Regions from separate parts of the Serratia sp. NFX21 genome, predicted to be linked through region 3. Evidence: predicted binding sites of a transcription regulator. Region 3 holds the regulator's gene; each other region holds the start of a gene.
What was found. The regulator PhoB, encoded in region 3, activates phosphate uptake and scavenging genes when phosphate is short. The targets are predictions, from matches to a motif close to CTGTCATAAAACTGNCNNAT.

Region 1 (5,464 bases), 810 kb from region 3:
TGGCACTGCTGCTGGTGGTACTGACGCTGTTTGTGATCAACCGCCTGCTGCGCATGCCGCTGGGCCGTGCCTGGGAAGCGCTGCGCGAAGATGAAATCGCCTGCCGTTCACTGGGCCTTAACCCGACCAAAATCAAGCTGACCGCCTTTACCATCAGCGCCGCCTTTGCCGGTTTTGCCGGTACGCTGTTTGCCGCACGTCAGGGCTTTGTCAGCCCGGAATCCTTTACCTTTGTCGAGTCGGCCTTCGTGCTGGCGATCGTGGTTTTGGGTGGTATGGGGTCGCAGTTTGCCGTGATCCTGGCGGCTATTCTGCTGGTGGTATCGCGTGAAATGATGCGCGATCTGAACGAATACAGCATGTTGCTGCTGGGCGCCCTGATGGTATTGATGATGATTTGGCGACCGCAAGGGTTGCTGCCGATGAAGCGGCCACAGCTGAAACTGAAAGCGGCGGATATCCACGCGGGCAAGGGGGAACAGGCATGAGTATGCAACCTTTGCTGAAGGTCGAAGGGTTATCGATGCGTTTCGGCGGCCTGCTGGCGGTCAATAACGTGGCGCTGGAACTCAATGAAGGCGAAATCGTTTCGCTGATCGGCCCGAACGGTGCCGGAAAAACCACGGTATTTAACTGTCTGACCGGTTTCTACCGCCCAACCGGCGGCACCATTAAACTGCGCGAACGTCATCTGGAAGGGCTATCCGGCCAAAACATCGCTCGTATGGGCGTAGTGCGGACTTTCCAGCATGTGCGGTTGTTCCGTGAAATGACGGTGATCGAAAACCTGCTGGTCGCGCAGCACCAGCATCTGAAAAGCGGCGTTTTCGCCGGGCTGTTGAAAACGCCGGCCTTCCGTCGCGCCGAAGCCGACGCGCTGGAACGTGCGGCGGTGTGGCTGCAGCGGGTTGGCCTGCTGGAGATGGCTAACCGCTCGGCGGGCAACCTGGCTTACGGCCAGCAGCGGCGGCTGGAGATTGCGCGTTGCATGGTCACCCGGCCGGAGCTGCTGATGCTCGACGAGCCTGCGGCGGGTTTGAACCCGAAGGAAACCGACGAGCTGGATCATTTGATTGTCGAGCTGCGTAATCAGCATAAGGTATCGGTGTTGTTGATCGAACACGACATGAAGCTGGTGATGGGCATTTCCGACCGCATCTACGTGGTGAACCAGGGTACGCCGCTGGCGCAGGGCACTCCGGCAGAAATCCGCAACAACCCGGACGTGATCCGGGCTTATCTGGGCGAATAAATTATGTTGTCATTTAATCAGGTATCCGCCCATTACGGCAAAATCCAGGCGCTGCATCAGGTCAGCCTGAACATTAAGCAGGGTGAGATAGTCACGCTGATCGGTGCTAACGGCGCCGGTAAAACTACGCTGCTCGGCACGCTGTGCGGTGAACCCCGTGCCAGCGAGGGCAGCATCACTTTCCTCGATCAGGATATTACCCAGTGGCAGACCTCGCGCATCATGCGTGAGGCGGTGGCTATTGTGCCGGAAGGGCGACGGGTATTCTCGCGCATGACGGTGGAAGAAAACCTGGCGATGGGCGGTTTCTTTGCCGATCGTCAGCAGTATCAGCAGCGTATCGAAAGGGTTTTCGGCCTGTTCCCGCGCCTGCTGGAGCGCCGTGCCCAACGTTCCGGCACCATGTCCGGCGGTGAGCAACAGATGTTGGCTATCGGCCGTGCACTGATGAGCCAGCCAAAATTGCTGTTGCTCGACGAACCTTCCCTTGGGCTGGCGCCGATCATTATTCAGCAGATTTTTGACATCATTGAGCAACTGCGCGAAGAGGGAATGACCATCTTCCTGGTGGAGCAAAACGCCAATCAGGCGCTGAAACTGGCCGATCGTGGTTATGTACTGGAAAACGGCCGCGTGGTGTTGGAAGATACGGGAGCCGCATTGTTAGCAAACGAAGCAGTTCGATCCGCTTATCTCGGTGGATAGTTTGTCCCAGTAACTAATAATAATCAGGAATGAGAAGAAGAAATGAACACAGAAGGGTTACTCGCGCAGCGCATCGTAAAAGTAAAAAGCTCGGCAATTCGTGAATTGCTCAAGCACAGTAAGATGGAAAACGTCATTTCGCTGGCGGGCGGCATCCCCTCTGATGCCCTGTTTGATTTCGAAGGCTTGAGCATCGCTACTCATCAGGCGATCACCGAGCAGCCGAAAAGCGCTTTCCAATATGGTTTGACCGAAGGCAGTCCGGTGCTGCGTGAGCGCATCTGCGAACTGTGCGCCCAGCGTGGTGTTTCTGCCACTGCCGAAGAAGTGATGGTCACGGCCGGTTCCCAGCAGGCGCTGGATCTGGTGATGCGTGCCATCGTCAATCCGGGCGATGTGTTTGTGGTGGAGCGTCCGACCTATCTGGCGGCGTTACAGACGCTGGAGCTGGCGGAAGCCAACATCATGTCGGTGTCGTCCGACAGCGATGGCATGGTGGTCGAAGAGCTGGCTGAACTGCTGAAAACCCAGCGCATCAAGGGCGTGTATGTGGTGCCGAACTTCGGCAACCCAAGCGGTATCACCCTGAGTGCACCGCGCCGCGAACTGTTGGTGAAACTGGCGGCCGAGCACAATTTCCTGATCATCGAGGATGACCCGTACGGCGAACTGCGCTTTACCGAAGAGCGCAACGCTACGCTGCACCAGATTTCCCAGCAGGTGCTGGGTCATACCGATAACATTATCTACACCTCGACCTTCTCAAAGATCCTGGCACCGGGCCTGCGCCTGGGCTGGGCGATTTTGCCTGAGTTCCTGCTGCATAAAGTGGCGATCATCAAGCAGGCGGCGGATCTGCATGCCAGTGCGCTGTCGCAGAGCATCGTCGAATGCTATCTGGGGCTGGATCGTCTGCCGGCGCAGATCGAAAAGATCCGCGCGGCCTACAAGCAAAAGGGTGAGATCCTGGCCGGGCTGGTGGAGCAAGAGTTGGGCGATCACATCAGCTTCGATATGCCGAAGGGCGGTATGTTCCTGTGGGCGCGTTTCCGTCAGCCGTTTAACGCGACCGAATGGCTCAAAACCACCCTGCAGCAGGGCGTGGTGTTTGTGCCGGGAGAGTACTTCTTCTCAGACAACCCGGATCGTTCGACCTTCCGCCTGTCGTTCGCCACCGCGACCGAACAGCAAATGCAGGAAGCGGTCGCTCGACTGCGTCGTTCACTGTAATACCCACGGCGGCGGGGCAGTTCTCCCTGCCGCCGACATCAAACCGCAATCTGCACTTCACTCTCCCGTCACACGGCTGTCATCTGGCAGTTATATTTCTGTCATCCGAGCATGGCATGTTAGCTACCGAACAAAAAACTGATTCTTTTCGCTCACGCGCTTATTACACCAGCTTTTTTCAGGAGTTAGGCATGCTCACCTACGCTATTCGCAAAACTACGCTGTGCGTCGCGTTGACCCTGGCGGTCAGCACTCAGGCACTGGCGGCAACCGAGATCCCGTTCTGGCATTCGATGGAAGGTGAATTGGGTAAAGAAGTGGATTCCCTGGCGGATCGCTTTAACCAGTCGCACACCGACGTCAAAATTGTCCCGGTTTATAAAGGTAACTACGAACAGAGCCTGGCGGCGGGCATCGCGGCCTATCGCTCAGGCAAAGCGCCGGCAATTTTGCAGGTGTACGAGGTGGGCACGGCAACCATGATGGCCAGTAAGGCGATCAAGCCGGTGTATGAAGTGTTTAAAGACGCCGGTATCAACTTTGACGAGTCGGTGTTCGTGCCGACGGTGGCCGGTTACTACACCGACAACAAGAGCGGTCACCTGCTGTCTCAGCCGTTCAACAGTTCCACTCCAGTGCTGTATTACAACAAGGACGCCTTCAAAAAAGCCGGCCTGAACCCGGACCAGCCGCCAAAAACCTGGCAGGAACTGGCGGCGGATACCGCCAAACTGCGTGCAGCCGGTATGAAGTGTGGCTACGCCAGCGGCTGGCAGGGCTGGATCCAGCTCGAGAACTTCAGCGCCTGGCACGGGGTGCCGTTCGCCACGGAGAACAACGGTTTCGGGGGAGCCAGCGCCAAGCTGGAATTCAACAAGCCGCTGCAGGTCAAGCACATCCAACTGCTGGAAGAGATGAACAAGAAGGGCGATTTCACCTATTTCGGCCGTAAAGACGAATCCACCGAGAAGTTCTACAGCGGCGACTGTGCCATTACTACCGCGTCATCCGGTTCGCTGGCGGATATCAAGCATTACGCCAAGTTCAACTACGGCGTGGGCATGATGCCGTACGATGCCGATGCCAAAAATGCACCGCAGAACGCCATCATTGGCGGTGCCAGCCTGTGGGTGATGAACGGCAAAGATGCCGCCACTTACAAAGGGGTTGCCGAGTTCCTGCAGTATCTGGCCCAGCCGGAAATTGCCGCCGAATGGCACCAGAAGACCGGTTATCTGCCGATCACCACCGCGGCCTACGATCTGACCAAGCAACAGGGCTTCTATGACAAGAACCCGGGCGCCGATGTGGCAACGCGTCAGATGCTGAATAAGCCGCCATTACCGTTCACCAAGGGCCTGCGTTTGGGCAACATGCCGCAGATCCGTACCGTGGTGGATGAAGAGCTGGAAGGCGTGTGGACCGGCAAGAAAACGCCACAACAGGCGCTGGATGCCGCCGTGCAGCGCGGTGACGTATTGCTGCGTCGCTTCGAGTCCCAGACCAAGTAGCGTCAACCGGAATTCCCTTCCGGCGAACGACACCGATTTCACCCCCTCTCCCCTGGGAGAGGGCCGGGGTGAGGGGCTCAGTCAGCCCTCTCCCCACATTAACGGTTAACCCCTATGTCATCTTCCCGTCCCGGTTTCGGCTGTAGCTGGCTGCCCTATGTATTGGTGCTGCCGCAACTGTTGATCACCGCAATCTTTTTCCTGTGGCCCGCCGGCGAGGCGCTGTGGTATTCGGTGCAGAGCCTCGACCCATTCGGTCTGTCCAGCCAGTTTGTCGGCCTGGATAACTTTACCCAGCTGTTCCAGGATCCTTACTACCTCGATTCGTTTTACACCACGCTGATTTTCAGCTTCCTGGTGGCGGGTATCGGGCTGGTCGTGTCGTTGTTCTTCGCTGCGCTGGTGGATTACGTGCTGCGCGGCAGCCGGATTTACCAGACGCTGATGATCTTGCCTTATGCGGTAGCTCCGGCGGTGGCGGCGGTACTGTGGATCTTCCTGTTCAACCCCGGCCTGGGGCTGATTACTCATTTCCTTAACGGACTGGGCTACAACTGGAACCACGCACAGAACAGTGGGCAAGCGATGTTCCTGGTGGTGCTGGCTTCGGTCTGGCAGCAAATCAGCTACAACTTCCTGTTTTTCCTGGCGGCATTACAGTCCATTCCCCGATCGCTGGTGGAAGCGGCGGCCATCGACGGTGCCGGCCCGGTGCGGCGTTTCTTCAATCTGGTGCTGCCGTTGATCACGCCGGTGAGCTTCTTCC
Region 2 (5,464 bases), 840 kb from region 3:
TCACCCGGCATAAAAACGCCGCCCAGTTGCTGCAGACGCGAACGCAGCGCCTGATGCAGGCGCATACCCAGAACCGAAGGCGGCAACGTCGGTAACAGCAGAATCGGTTTACCCACCGCCGCCTGCAACGCGGCCAGTGCGCTATCATCTTCCAGCCCCAGACAGGCAGGCAGGAAAATCGCCTCGGCATCACCGGCCAACCGGCGCATTTCTTCTGCCATCGGCGTCAGGTTTTCCGGCAGATCCAGTACTCTGGCGATATTCACCGCCCGGAACTCACTGGGGTTGTTACGCAGCCGATCCAGCGCCGGCAAGTGCATATAAGCCACTTCCGCCTTGATGCCCAGCGTCTGTACCAGGGAACTGGCGGCCAGCTGTGGCTGAAAATCCAAAAATCCTTCAATGCCGATCACCGCGATATTTTTCCACGCTAGTTCGCCGTCCAACGGCGTGACCGGAATAGCCTGAGGACTAAGCCAGGTGGGCCGGCGCGTACCCAGCGGAGTCACCCGCAGATGATTACGCTCATTGCTGCCCTGCAGGCTCAAGCCGCAGCGTTGCAACAGCAGAGCCGCATCATCTGACAGTGCGGCCACCCGCTCAGCGCCGATCAGCGCATAAGGATGCCGTGGCGCTTGCAGCTCAAGTGCCGGTAGCGCCATCAACGGTGATTCCACCAGGGTGCCGTCGGGCAGCTGCGCCAGCAGATCAAGCGATCCGGACGAAAAATAGAGTGCACTCTGGCCTGAACTGACCACGGCGCAGCGCTTGCCTTGCTCTGCCAATCGAATGGCACAGCTCATGCCTGCCAGGCCACCGCCAATCACCACTACGTCAAATCGCATCATCGGCCTCCTGTTCCCCCCGGGCATCAAGCCCGCACAATCCCTGATAAACCCAACTGGTAAACTCACTTTCACGTAGCGCATCGCCCCAGGCGATCGGTCTTACCCCTTTCCAACGCTCGTTAAGGAAATGCGATAGCTGATCGATAGACTGCTGCGGGGTAGTGACGTTAAAACGCGTCAACAGCCCGGCGGCACGGCAGGCGCAAAGCTCCCCCTGGCAGGTGCCCATGCCGACGCGGGTGCGGCGGCGCAGATCGACCAGGTTATTAACGGTGAGGGAGTTCACCGCATAATGCACTTCACCAGCGGTCACCGCTTCGCATTCGCACACCAGGCTGTTATCCAGCCGATCGCCGGCCGGTACCTGACTGGCCCTGTCGCCGTGGCGATAAACCGCCGAGCCGCGAATGCTGGCAGGCAGGGAAACCACGCTGCGCACCGTTTCTTCCGCCGACTGCCGCGAACCGGGCAAGGCTTCCTGCGCGGTAGTACAGGGGCTGTCGATTCCGAGCTTTTCGCACACTTTATCGGTCGCCCACTGCGCCATCAGCCGGTAGGTCATCAGCTTGCCGCCGGTAATGGTGATAAAGCCTTCCAGGCCGTCGCGGCTGGCGTGATCGAGCAGCACGATGCCGCGGCTGACGTTGCGGCCGCTGGGGTCGTCGTCACTGGCTACCAATGGGCGCACACCGGCATAGGCGCGCAGAATACGCGTCTGCGCCAGCTCCGGCGCCAGCAGCGCCCCTTCGCGGATCAGAATGTCCACTTCCTGCGGCGTCACCAGCATGTTGTCGATCTGGTCATAATCAATATGGGTGGAGGTGGTGCCAATCACCGAGATGGTGTCGCCCGGCACCAAAATGTCGGCGTCCGCCGGTTTGCGGCAGCGGTTGATCACCATGTTGTTGATGCGGTGGCCGAGGATCAGCAAAGCGCCCTTGGCCGGGAACATGCGAATGCGCAGATCGGCATATTCCGCTATCTGCTGGCCCCAGATGCCCGCGGCATTGACCACCACTTCGGCATGAATATCGTAGCGCTGTGCAGATTGATGGTCGAAAACGCGCACCCCGGTAACGCGATCGCCCGAGCGAAGCAAACCGACCACCTGATGATAGGTGAGGATCTGCGCACCGTGCTCACGGGCGTCGAGCATATTGGCGGCGGTGAGACGGAAGGGATCGACAGTGCCATCCGGCACGCGAACCGCACCGATCAGAGCCGGGTTGGCCGCCGGCTCCAGACGCAGCGCCAGCTGTGGGTCGATCGCTTCGGCGTTGATACCGGCGCTGTGGCAGGAGGCAATAAACTGTTGTTGATAGTCCAGCGAATCCTGCGGCAGCGTAATAAACAGCCCATCGGTACGTTCGATGCAGTGGTGCGCAATACGCTTGAGGATTTGGTTTTCTTCTATGCATTCACGCGCCGACTCACCGTCGGTCACCGCATAGCGTGCTCCACTGTGCAGCAGGCCGTGGTTACGGCCAGTGGCACCGGTGGCAATATCGTGACGCTCCAGCAGTATGCAACGCAGGCCACGGCGCGCGCAGTCACGAGCAATGCCCGCACCGGTCGCGCCGCCGCCAATAATGATCACATCCGTTTCGTTATCCGGTGAATGGCTGCTCATGAGGCTCTCTCAGGATCCGTGATTATTAGCCTATTGAGCCACAGTCATTGGGGTCTTTGTTTGATAAGGAACAATAACGAACTCGAAACGAAAACCAAATGTCCACAAAAAACCATGAATGTGATCATAATCACGATTTTTAGGCGTTTTTCTATTTCATAACGTTAACGAATCGCTCAAAATCCGCCGGTGTTTCATATAAGTGTAACAATTGCGCCATCCATCACAGCGACACCAGGCTGTTTTGACTAGGATGACGCTCGTTATGGAACAAAAAAACACCACATTCGATATCCGCTCAATCATCAAATGAACGTAAAAGGTCATATTGATGTGATAACTAGATAAAGCCATCGGAGGCGCTCATGTTGAGTATTTTTAAGCCGGCAGCACACATTTCCCGTGTGCCGGTCGACAAAGTCGACCCGCTGTACCGTAAATTGCGCTGGCAGATTTTTATGGGGATTTTCTTCGGTTATGCCGCCTACTACCTGGTGCGCAAGAACTTCACCCTGGCCATGCCTTACCTGATCGACCAGGGCTTCAGCCGCGGTGACCTCGGTTTCGCGCTGTCCGGTATTTCTATCGCCTACGGTTTTTCCAAATTCATCATGGGGTCGGTTTCTGACCGCTCCAACCCGCGCGTGTTCCTGCCCGCCGGCCTGATCCTGGCTGCCGCGGTGATGCTGTTCATGGGCTTCGTGCCATGGGCGACTTCGAGCATCGCGGTCATGTTCGTGCTGCTGTTCCTGTGCGGTTGGTTCCAGGGAATGGGCTGGCCGCCATGTGGCCGTACCATGGTGCACTGGTGGTCGCAGAAAGAGCGCGGCAGCATCGTTTCGGTCTGGAACTGTGCTCATAACGTGGGTGGCGGTCTGCCGCCACTGCTGTTCCTGCTGGGCATGGCCTGGTTCAACGACTGGCATGCAGCGCTGTATATGCCGGCCTTCGGTGCCATCCTGGTGGCCCTGATCGCCTTTGCCCTGATGCGTGACACTCCGCAATCCTGTGGCCTGCCGCCGATCGAAGAATACAAAAACGATTATCCGGACGACTACAGCGAGAAAGCGGAAGAAGAGCTGACCGCCAAGCAAATCTTCATGCAGTACATCCTGCCGAACAAATTGCTGTGGTACATCGCCGTGGCCAACGTGTTCGTTTACCTGCTGCGTTACGGCATCCTGGACTGGTCACCGACCTACCTGAAAGAAGTGAAACACTTCACGCTGGATAAATCTTCCTGGGCCTATTTCCTGTACGAGTATGCCGGTATTCCGGGCACCCTGCTGTGCGGCTGGATGTCGGACAAGGTGTTCAAGGGCAACCGTGGCGCCACCGGCGTGTTCTTCATGACCCTGGTCACCATCGCCACCGTGGTTTACTGGCTCAACCCGGTCGGTAACCCTGGCATCGATATGGCCTGCATGATCACCATCGGCTTCCTGATTTACGGGCCGGTGATGCTGATCGGTCTGCACGCACTGGAACTGGCGCCGAAGAAAGCGGCCGGTACCGCGGCGGGCTTCACCGGTCTGTTCGGTTATCTGGGCGGCTCTGTCGCAGCCAGCGCCATCGTCGGCTACACCGTTGACTACTTCGGTTGGGACGGCGGCTTTATGGTGATGATCGGCGGCAGCGTCGGCGCAGTAGTTCTGCTGTTACTGACCATGCTGAGCGAGAAAAAACACCACGCGGAAATCGCTGCCAACAAACGCGGTTAAGCGTCATACCACTTTCGCATTATTTAAAGGCCGCACCGCGGCCTTTTTGCCACCTACAATATGGAGAACAACAATATGCGGACTCAAGTCAAAGCCCTGCTGACAGGGATTATCCTGGCCACCTCAATGGTCAGCGCCGCACAGGCTGCCGACAAGGTGGTGATCGCCCACCGTGGCGCCAGCGGTTATCTGCCGGAACACACGCTGCCGGCGAAGGCCATGGCCTACGCGCAGGGTGCAGACTTCCTCGAACAGGATCTGGTGATGACCAAGGACAACGAGCTGGTGGTGTTGCATGACCACTACCTCGATCGCGTCACCGACGTAGCCGAACGTTTCCCGGACCGCGCGCGCAAAGACGGCCGCTATTACGCCATCGACTTTACCCTGCCGGAAATCAAATCGTTGAAGTTCACCGAAGGCTTCGAGATTGAGAACGGTAAAAAAGTGCAGGGTTACCCTGGCCGTTTCCCGATGGGCAAATCCGATTTCCGCGTCCATACCTTCCAGGAAGAGATCGAGTTTGTGCAGGGTCTGAACCATTCAACCGGCAAGAACATCGGTATTTATCCGGAAATCAAAGCGCCATGGTTCCACAAGCAGGAAGGCAAGGATATTTCCAGCAAAGTACTGGCGGTGCTGAAGCAGTACGGTTATACCGGCAAGGGTGACAACGTTTATCTGCAATGTTTCGACGCCAACGAGCTGAAACGCATTAAAACCGAGCTGGAACCGAAGATGGGCATGGATCTGAAGCTGATCCAACTGATCGCCTACAACAAATGGCAGGAAACCTACGAGCAGAAGGCCGACGGCAAGTGGGTGGAATATGACTATGACTGGATGTTCAAGCCGGGCGCGATGAAGCAGATTGCCCAGTATGCCGACGGCATCGGGCCGGACTACCACATGCTGGTGGTGGCGGAGAAATCCAAGCCGGGCAAGGTAGTGCTGACCGACATGGTGAAAGAAGCCCATGCCAACAAGCTGGCGGTGCACCCTTTCACCATCCGTGCGGATGCGCTGCCGGACTACGTGACCAACGTGAATCAACTGTATGACGTGATTTACAACCAGGCGGGCGTTGACGGTGTGTTCACCGACTTCCCTGACAAGGGCGTGCAATTCCTGCAAAAGCAGGGCCAGCACAAGTAATACCGATTGGGGCGCCGCGAGGCGCCCCGTTCATATCAACCCAGGAACATCTTGCGCAGGTAGTGCGGCACCGCGTCATCGACGTTGGAGCCGATCACTTCCAGCTCCGG
Region 3 (5,464 bases):
CTGGGCCAGGCGCAATGCGGTTTCAGAAGGTTTTACCGCCTGATACTGCTCAATGGCCGGGTGGCTGCAGGAGCCACACAGCGGACAGGGTTCACCGGTTTGCAGGCGGGCGCGCTCGGCTTCCAGGCTGACGATGCGCTGTTCCAGCTCGAGGGCTTTCTCCACGTCTGTCTGGTGGGCTTTTTGCTGTTTATACTGCTGCCGCGTCTCTTCGAGCTGTTTTTCATGTTCGCCGAGTTGCGTCTGGCGGGCGGCAAACTCCTGGCGCTGCTGCTCCAGCCGCTCGCTGACCTGGCTAAACAGGGAAGACAGGGTAAATAACTGCTGGCGTACCGGGCGCAGCTCGGCCAGTTCGGTCTGGCGCTGGCGCAGTACCATCAGGGGCGACTGGGCTTCCAGCGTATTTTGTTGTTGCTGTTGCGCCGTCAGCGCGGCGGTGAGGCCGTTAAGTTTTTCCTGATGCTGCCCGGCCTGTGCGGTCAACTGGCTTCGCTGAACCTCGAGTTGTTCCAGCGCTGTTTTTTGCTGGGCATACTGCAGTGCGGCGCTATCGCACGCCTGTTGCAGCTCGGCCTGCGTTTTCTGTAACTGGGCAATCTGGTGATCGAGCGGGACGACTTGCTCGTCGATCAGCCGCTGTTGCGCCTGCTGGTGTTCAACATGCGCCTGCAGTTGCGCACGGGCCTGCTCCACCGCCTGTTGCAACGGCGCCATCTGGGCTAGCTGTTGCTCTTGCTGTTGCGTTAATTGGCTTATCTGCTGTTGCAGCGCCTGCTGATCGTTGCGGCAGCGGTTACGTTCATTCAGCAACGGCCGCAGTTTTTCTGCCGGCTCGCTGCGCGCCAACTGCTGCAGTTGCGGTGCGGCCGCCGCCTGTTCTTGTTGTGCCGCGTTCAGTTGACGTTGGTATTCCTGTTGTTTTTGTTGTGTTTGTTGCCACTGCTGCAACCAGTTCAGCGCCTGCTGCTGCTGGTGGGCCTGTTCGCCAAGGGTATTTTCCTGCGTTCCCAGCTCAATTAATTGGTTTTCAAGCTGCTGACGCTGTTCGTCATTGAGCAGTTCAATGCCGCTGGCGCGTTGATGCAGCGCATCCAAATCGGCCCTGGCCTGCTTATGCTGTTCGAAAACTCGCTCGGAAAGCTGGCCGTAGATCTCGGTGCCGGTCAGTTCTTCCAGCAGTTCGGCACGATCGTTGGCATCGGCATTGAGGAAGGCGGCGAACTGCCCCTGGGATAACATCATCGATTTGGTGAAGCGGCCGAAGTCCAACCCGGTGATCGCGGCGGTCATATCTAGCTTGTCGCGTACCTTGTCCGCCAGAATTTTTCCGTCTTCACGCAGCGCCAGCTCCACTTTAGGTGCCTGCAGGTTGCCGTCCGGGGCATTTTTGGCGCGGCGCTGGCTCCAGAAGGCGCGATAGCCGACCCCTTTAACTTCAAATTCGACCTCCGCCAGCGATTCGGCGGTGTGGCGTGTCATCAGCTCGTTCTGGCTCGGCGTGACGTTAAGGCGCGGCGTCTGGTGGTACAGCGCCAGACAGATGGCGTCCAGCAGGGTGGTTTTGCCTGCCCCGGTAGGCCCGGTGATGGCGAATAACCCATTGCTGGCAAAAGGCTCGGCGGTAAAATCGATCTTCCATTCACCCTGCAGGGAGTTAAGGTTTTTTAATCTCAGGCTGAGGATTTTCATTGGCTCGGCTCCTGGTCGTTGTGCCGCACGGACTCGACCACCTGCTGGAACATTTGGTTCATTCGTTGCCGACGTTCTTCGGCCATTTCAGGCTCCTGCGCCAGCCGCCGTTCGAACACCTCGTTGACGCTCAGTTCATTGAGCGTTTCCTTGTCCTGCTGTTCAATGGCCTGGCGCCGCTGTTCTTTGCTGCGGCGCAACAGCACCACTTCTACCGGCAGTTGATCGGCCAGTAACTGGATGCGGCGCTGAATGTCGCTAAGGTAGTCCTGTGTTGCCACTTCAATGTCCAGCCACACCGGTAGTTCACCCTGATAATCGGCGAACTGCTGCAATTGTTGTTCGATCTGCGCCAAATCACCCTTGATAAGCTGCATCGGTTGGAAGCTGGGGATCTCCAGCGCAGTGACCTGTTGCAGAGCGCCCGCGCTGAAATCCACCATAAACACGCTTTTGGCTTTGCCCAACTCGTCAAAACTGAGTGGGATCGGCGAGCCGCTGTAGCGAATATGTTCGGATTTGGCGACGTTCTGCGCGCGGTGTATATGCCCCAGCGCGATGTAGTCGGCCGGCGGGAAGGCCTGGGCCGGGAAGGCGTCCAGCGTGCCAATGTAGATATCGCGCACCGAATCGGAGGTGGTGACGCCCACGGTGGTCAGGTGGCCGGTGGCAACAATCGGCAGTGGCAAGCCCAGCGCATCGCGACGCGCGCAGGCCGCTTGGTACAGCCTTTGATAATGGTCGGCGATAGCCTCTTGCAGCGCCTGCTGTTTTTGCACTCCGGAGTCGCCGGCTCGGCTGGTGAGCAGATCGCGTGGGCGCAGGAAAGGGATGGCACAAAGTACCGCACCCGGCTGACCATCGCGCTGATTCAGCACCAGAATTTGCTGTTCGGTTTCGCTCTGTGCGTTGGCAATCACGGTGGTATTCAGGCAGGAAAGCAATTCACGCGATTCATTCAAGGTTGCCACGGAGTCGTGGTTACCGCCCAGCACCACCAACTGGCAGCCGGTGCGCTGCAGATCCACCACGAATCGGTTATACAGCTCACGGGCATAACTTGGCGGCGAGCCGGTATCGAACAGGTCCCCGGCGACGATCAGCGCATCCACCTGCTGTTGTTCGATCTGTTCGATCAGCCAGCGCAGAAAAGCCTGATGTTCGGCGGCGCGGCTCTTGGTGAAAAAATACTGGCCAAGATGCCAGTCAGAGGTGTGGATCAGGCGCATGACACTCCCGGGGCGATAGAGTAATGGCAGGGATTATAAAGGGAATATGATGTTTCTGTATTATTAGAAATAATCGCTATGCTTACTGCCTATGACACCCGGTTTATTTCATGGCTATTTATTTCATAAATCTGTCACAAAACTGACGCATAATGGCGCCCGCAATCAACTGTGATCGCTAACACATTGGCAGGATTGACGATGGCAAGACGCATACTGGTGGTGGAAGACGAAGCGCCGATCCGTGAGATGGTGTGCTTTGTGTTGGAACAGAATGGTTACCAACCGTTGGAAGCTGAGGATTATGACAGCGCAGTGACGCGCCTGTCTGAGCCGTTCCCTGATTTAGTGTTGCTCGACTGGATGTTACCCGGAGGTTCCGGCATTCAGTTTATTAAACATATGAAGCGTGAAGCGATGACCCGCGATATTCCGGTGATGATGCTGACCGCACGCGGTGAAGAAGAAGACCGTGTCCGTGGGCTGGAGGTCGGGGCGGATGATTACATCACCAAACCCTTCTCGCCGAAGGAGCTGGTGGCGCGCATCAAGGCGGTAATGCGCCGTATTTCACCGATGGCGGTGGAAGAAGTGATTGAAATGCAAGGGCTGAGCCTGGATCCTTCTTCACACCGGGTGATGGCCAACGAGCAGGCGCTGGATATGGGGCCGACAGAGTTCAAATTGCTGCACTTCTTTATGACTCATCCAGAGCGTGTTTATAGCCGCGAACAGTTGCTTAATCACGTCTGGGGCACTAACGTTTATGTGGAAGACCGCACCGTTGACGTGCATATCCGTCGGCTCCGTAAGGCGTTAGAGACCAGTGGTCATGACAAAATGGTTCAAACCGTTCGGGGCACCGGCTACCGATTCTCAACGCGCTACTGATCGCGACGCGCTGGAGAATATGCCGTGCTAGAACGTCTATCCTGGAAGAGGCTGGCCCTGGAGCTGGCCCTTTTCTGCTTGCCTGCCTTGCTGCTGGGGCTGATTTTCGGTTATCTGCCCTGGTTGCTGCTGGCCTCCGTGCTGGCGGCGCTGGTATGGAATTTCTACAACCAACTCAAACTTTCCCACTGGCTGTGGGTTGATCGCAGCATGACGCCGCCCCCTGGGCGCTGGAGCTGGGAACCGCTGTTTTACGGCCTTTATCAGATGCAGCAGCGTAATCGCCGTCGGCGGCGTGAACTGGCGCTGTTGATCAAACGCTTCCGCAGCGGCGCGGAATCGCTGCCCGATGCGGTGGTGATGACTACCGTCGAAGGCAATATCTTTTGGTGTAACGGTTTGGCGCAGCATCTGCTGGGTTTCCGCTGGCCGGAAGACAATGGTCAGCACATCCTTAACCTGCTGCGTTACCCGGAGTTCAGCCACTATCTGCAACAGCAGGAGTTCACCCGGCCGTTGACGCTGCAGTTGAACAATGAGCACTACGTCGAATTCCGCGTGATGCCTTATTCCGAAGGGCAATTACTGATGGTGGCGCGTGACGTCACCCAAATGCGCCAGCTGGAAGGCGCGCGACGCAACTTCTTCGCCAACGTCAGCCACGAGCTGCGTACCCCGCTCACGGTGTTGCAGGGCTACCTGGAGATGATGAGCGACGAAGAGCTGGATGGTTCGCTGCGCGGCAAAGCGCTGGGCACCATGCAAGAGCAGACCCGGCGTATGGATGGGCTGGTCAAACAGCTGCTGACGCTGTCGCGGATTGAGGCGGCGCCTAACGTCGAGATGAACGAACGGGTCGATATCCCACTGATGTTGCGAGTGTTGCAACGCGAAGCGCAGTCGTTGAGCGGCGGCAACCATGAGATTAGCTTCCGGGTGAACGAACAGCTCAAGGTGTTCGGCAACGACGACCAACTGCGCAGTGCGGTATCAAACCTGGTGTACAACGCCGTCAATCACACGCCAAAGGGCACCAATATTGAAGTGAGCTGGCAACAGACGCCCAACGGTGCGCAGTTCCAGGTCAGTGATAATGGGCCGGGTATCGCCGCCGAGCATATTCCGCGCCTGACCGAACGTTTCTATCGCGTCGACAAGGCCCGTTCACGCCAGACCGGCGGCAGTGGGCTGGGGCTGGCGATCGTCAAGCATGCGCTCAGCCACCATGACGCGCGGCTGGAGATCCTCAGTGAGCAGGGGATTGGCACCCGATTCATCTTTACCTTGCCTAACCGGTTGATTGTACCCGCAGCTTTGTCAGAGAATGCGGTGAAAAATTAACGCGCGAGAGGCTGGTATGATCCGAATGACCCGAGGGCTGTTGCTTTGCCTGGCGCTGCTGGTGAGCCGTGGCGCGTTAGCGCAGCCGGACGGCATGCTGTCCGGCAACCTGTCGAGCGTCGGTTCCGATACGCTGGCGAATCTGATGGCGCTGTGGGCGCAGGACTTCAGCCAGCATTACCCTAACGTTAATTTGCAGATCCAGGCCGCGGGCTCCTCAACTGCGCCGACCGCTTTGGCTGCGGGGGCCGCGCAACTGGGGCCGATGAGCCGACCGATGAAGGCGGCGGAAGTGTCGGCATTCGAACACCGCT

Region 1: the regulator PhoB is predicted to act here: its motif matches at 3,253-3,272, upstream of ugpB (sn-glycerol-3-phosphate ABC transporter substrate-binding protein UgpB).
Region 2: the regulator PhoB is predicted to act here: its motif matches at 2,670-2,689, upstream of glpT (glycerol-3-phosphate transporter).

What each region holds. Positions count from the first base shown of each region.
Region 1 is NZ_CP183196.1:720,247-725,710, forward strand. It holds gene ACNT1W_RS03345 (high-affinity branched-chain amino acid ABC transporter permease LivM) at 1-488, shown strand, start outside; gene livG (high-affinity branched-chain amino acid ABC transporter ATP-binding protein LivG) at 485-1,252, shown strand; gene livF (high-affinity branched-chain amino acid ABC transporter ATP-binding protein LivF) at 1,256-1,957, shown strand; gene ACNT1W_RS03360 (PLP-dependent aminotransferase family protein) at 2,000-3,187, shown strand; gene ugpB (sn-glycerol-3-phosphate ABC transporter substrate-binding protein UgpB) at 3,379-4,698, shown strand; gene ugpA (sn-glycerol-3-phosphate ABC transporter permease UgpA) at 4,813-5,464, shown strand, end outside.
Region 2 is NZ_CP183196.1:682,343-687,806, reverse strand. It holds gene glpB (glycerol-3-phosphate dehydrogenase subunit GlpB) at 1-845, opposite strand, end outside; gene glpA (anaerobic glycerol-3-phosphate dehydrogenase subunit A) at 835-2,478, opposite strand; gene glpT (glycerol-3-phosphate transporter) at 2,844-4,199, shown strand; gene glpQ (glycerophosphodiester phosphodiesterase) at 4,275-5,354, shown strand; gene yigL (sugar/pyridoxal phosphate phosphatase YigL) at 5,390-5,464, opposite strand, start outside.
Region 3 is NZ_CP183196.1:1,525,411-1,530,874, forward strand. It holds gene sbcC (exonuclease subunit SbcC) at 1-1,689, opposite strand, end outside; gene sbcD (exonuclease subunit SbcD) at 1,686-2,918, opposite strand; gene phoB (phosphate response regulator transcription factor PhoB) at 3,120-3,809, shown strand; gene phoR (phosphate regulon sensor histidine kinase PhoR) at 3,834-5,150, shown strand; gene ACNT1W_RS07200 (PstS family phosphate ABC transporter substrate-binding protein) at 5,167-5,464, shown strand, end outside.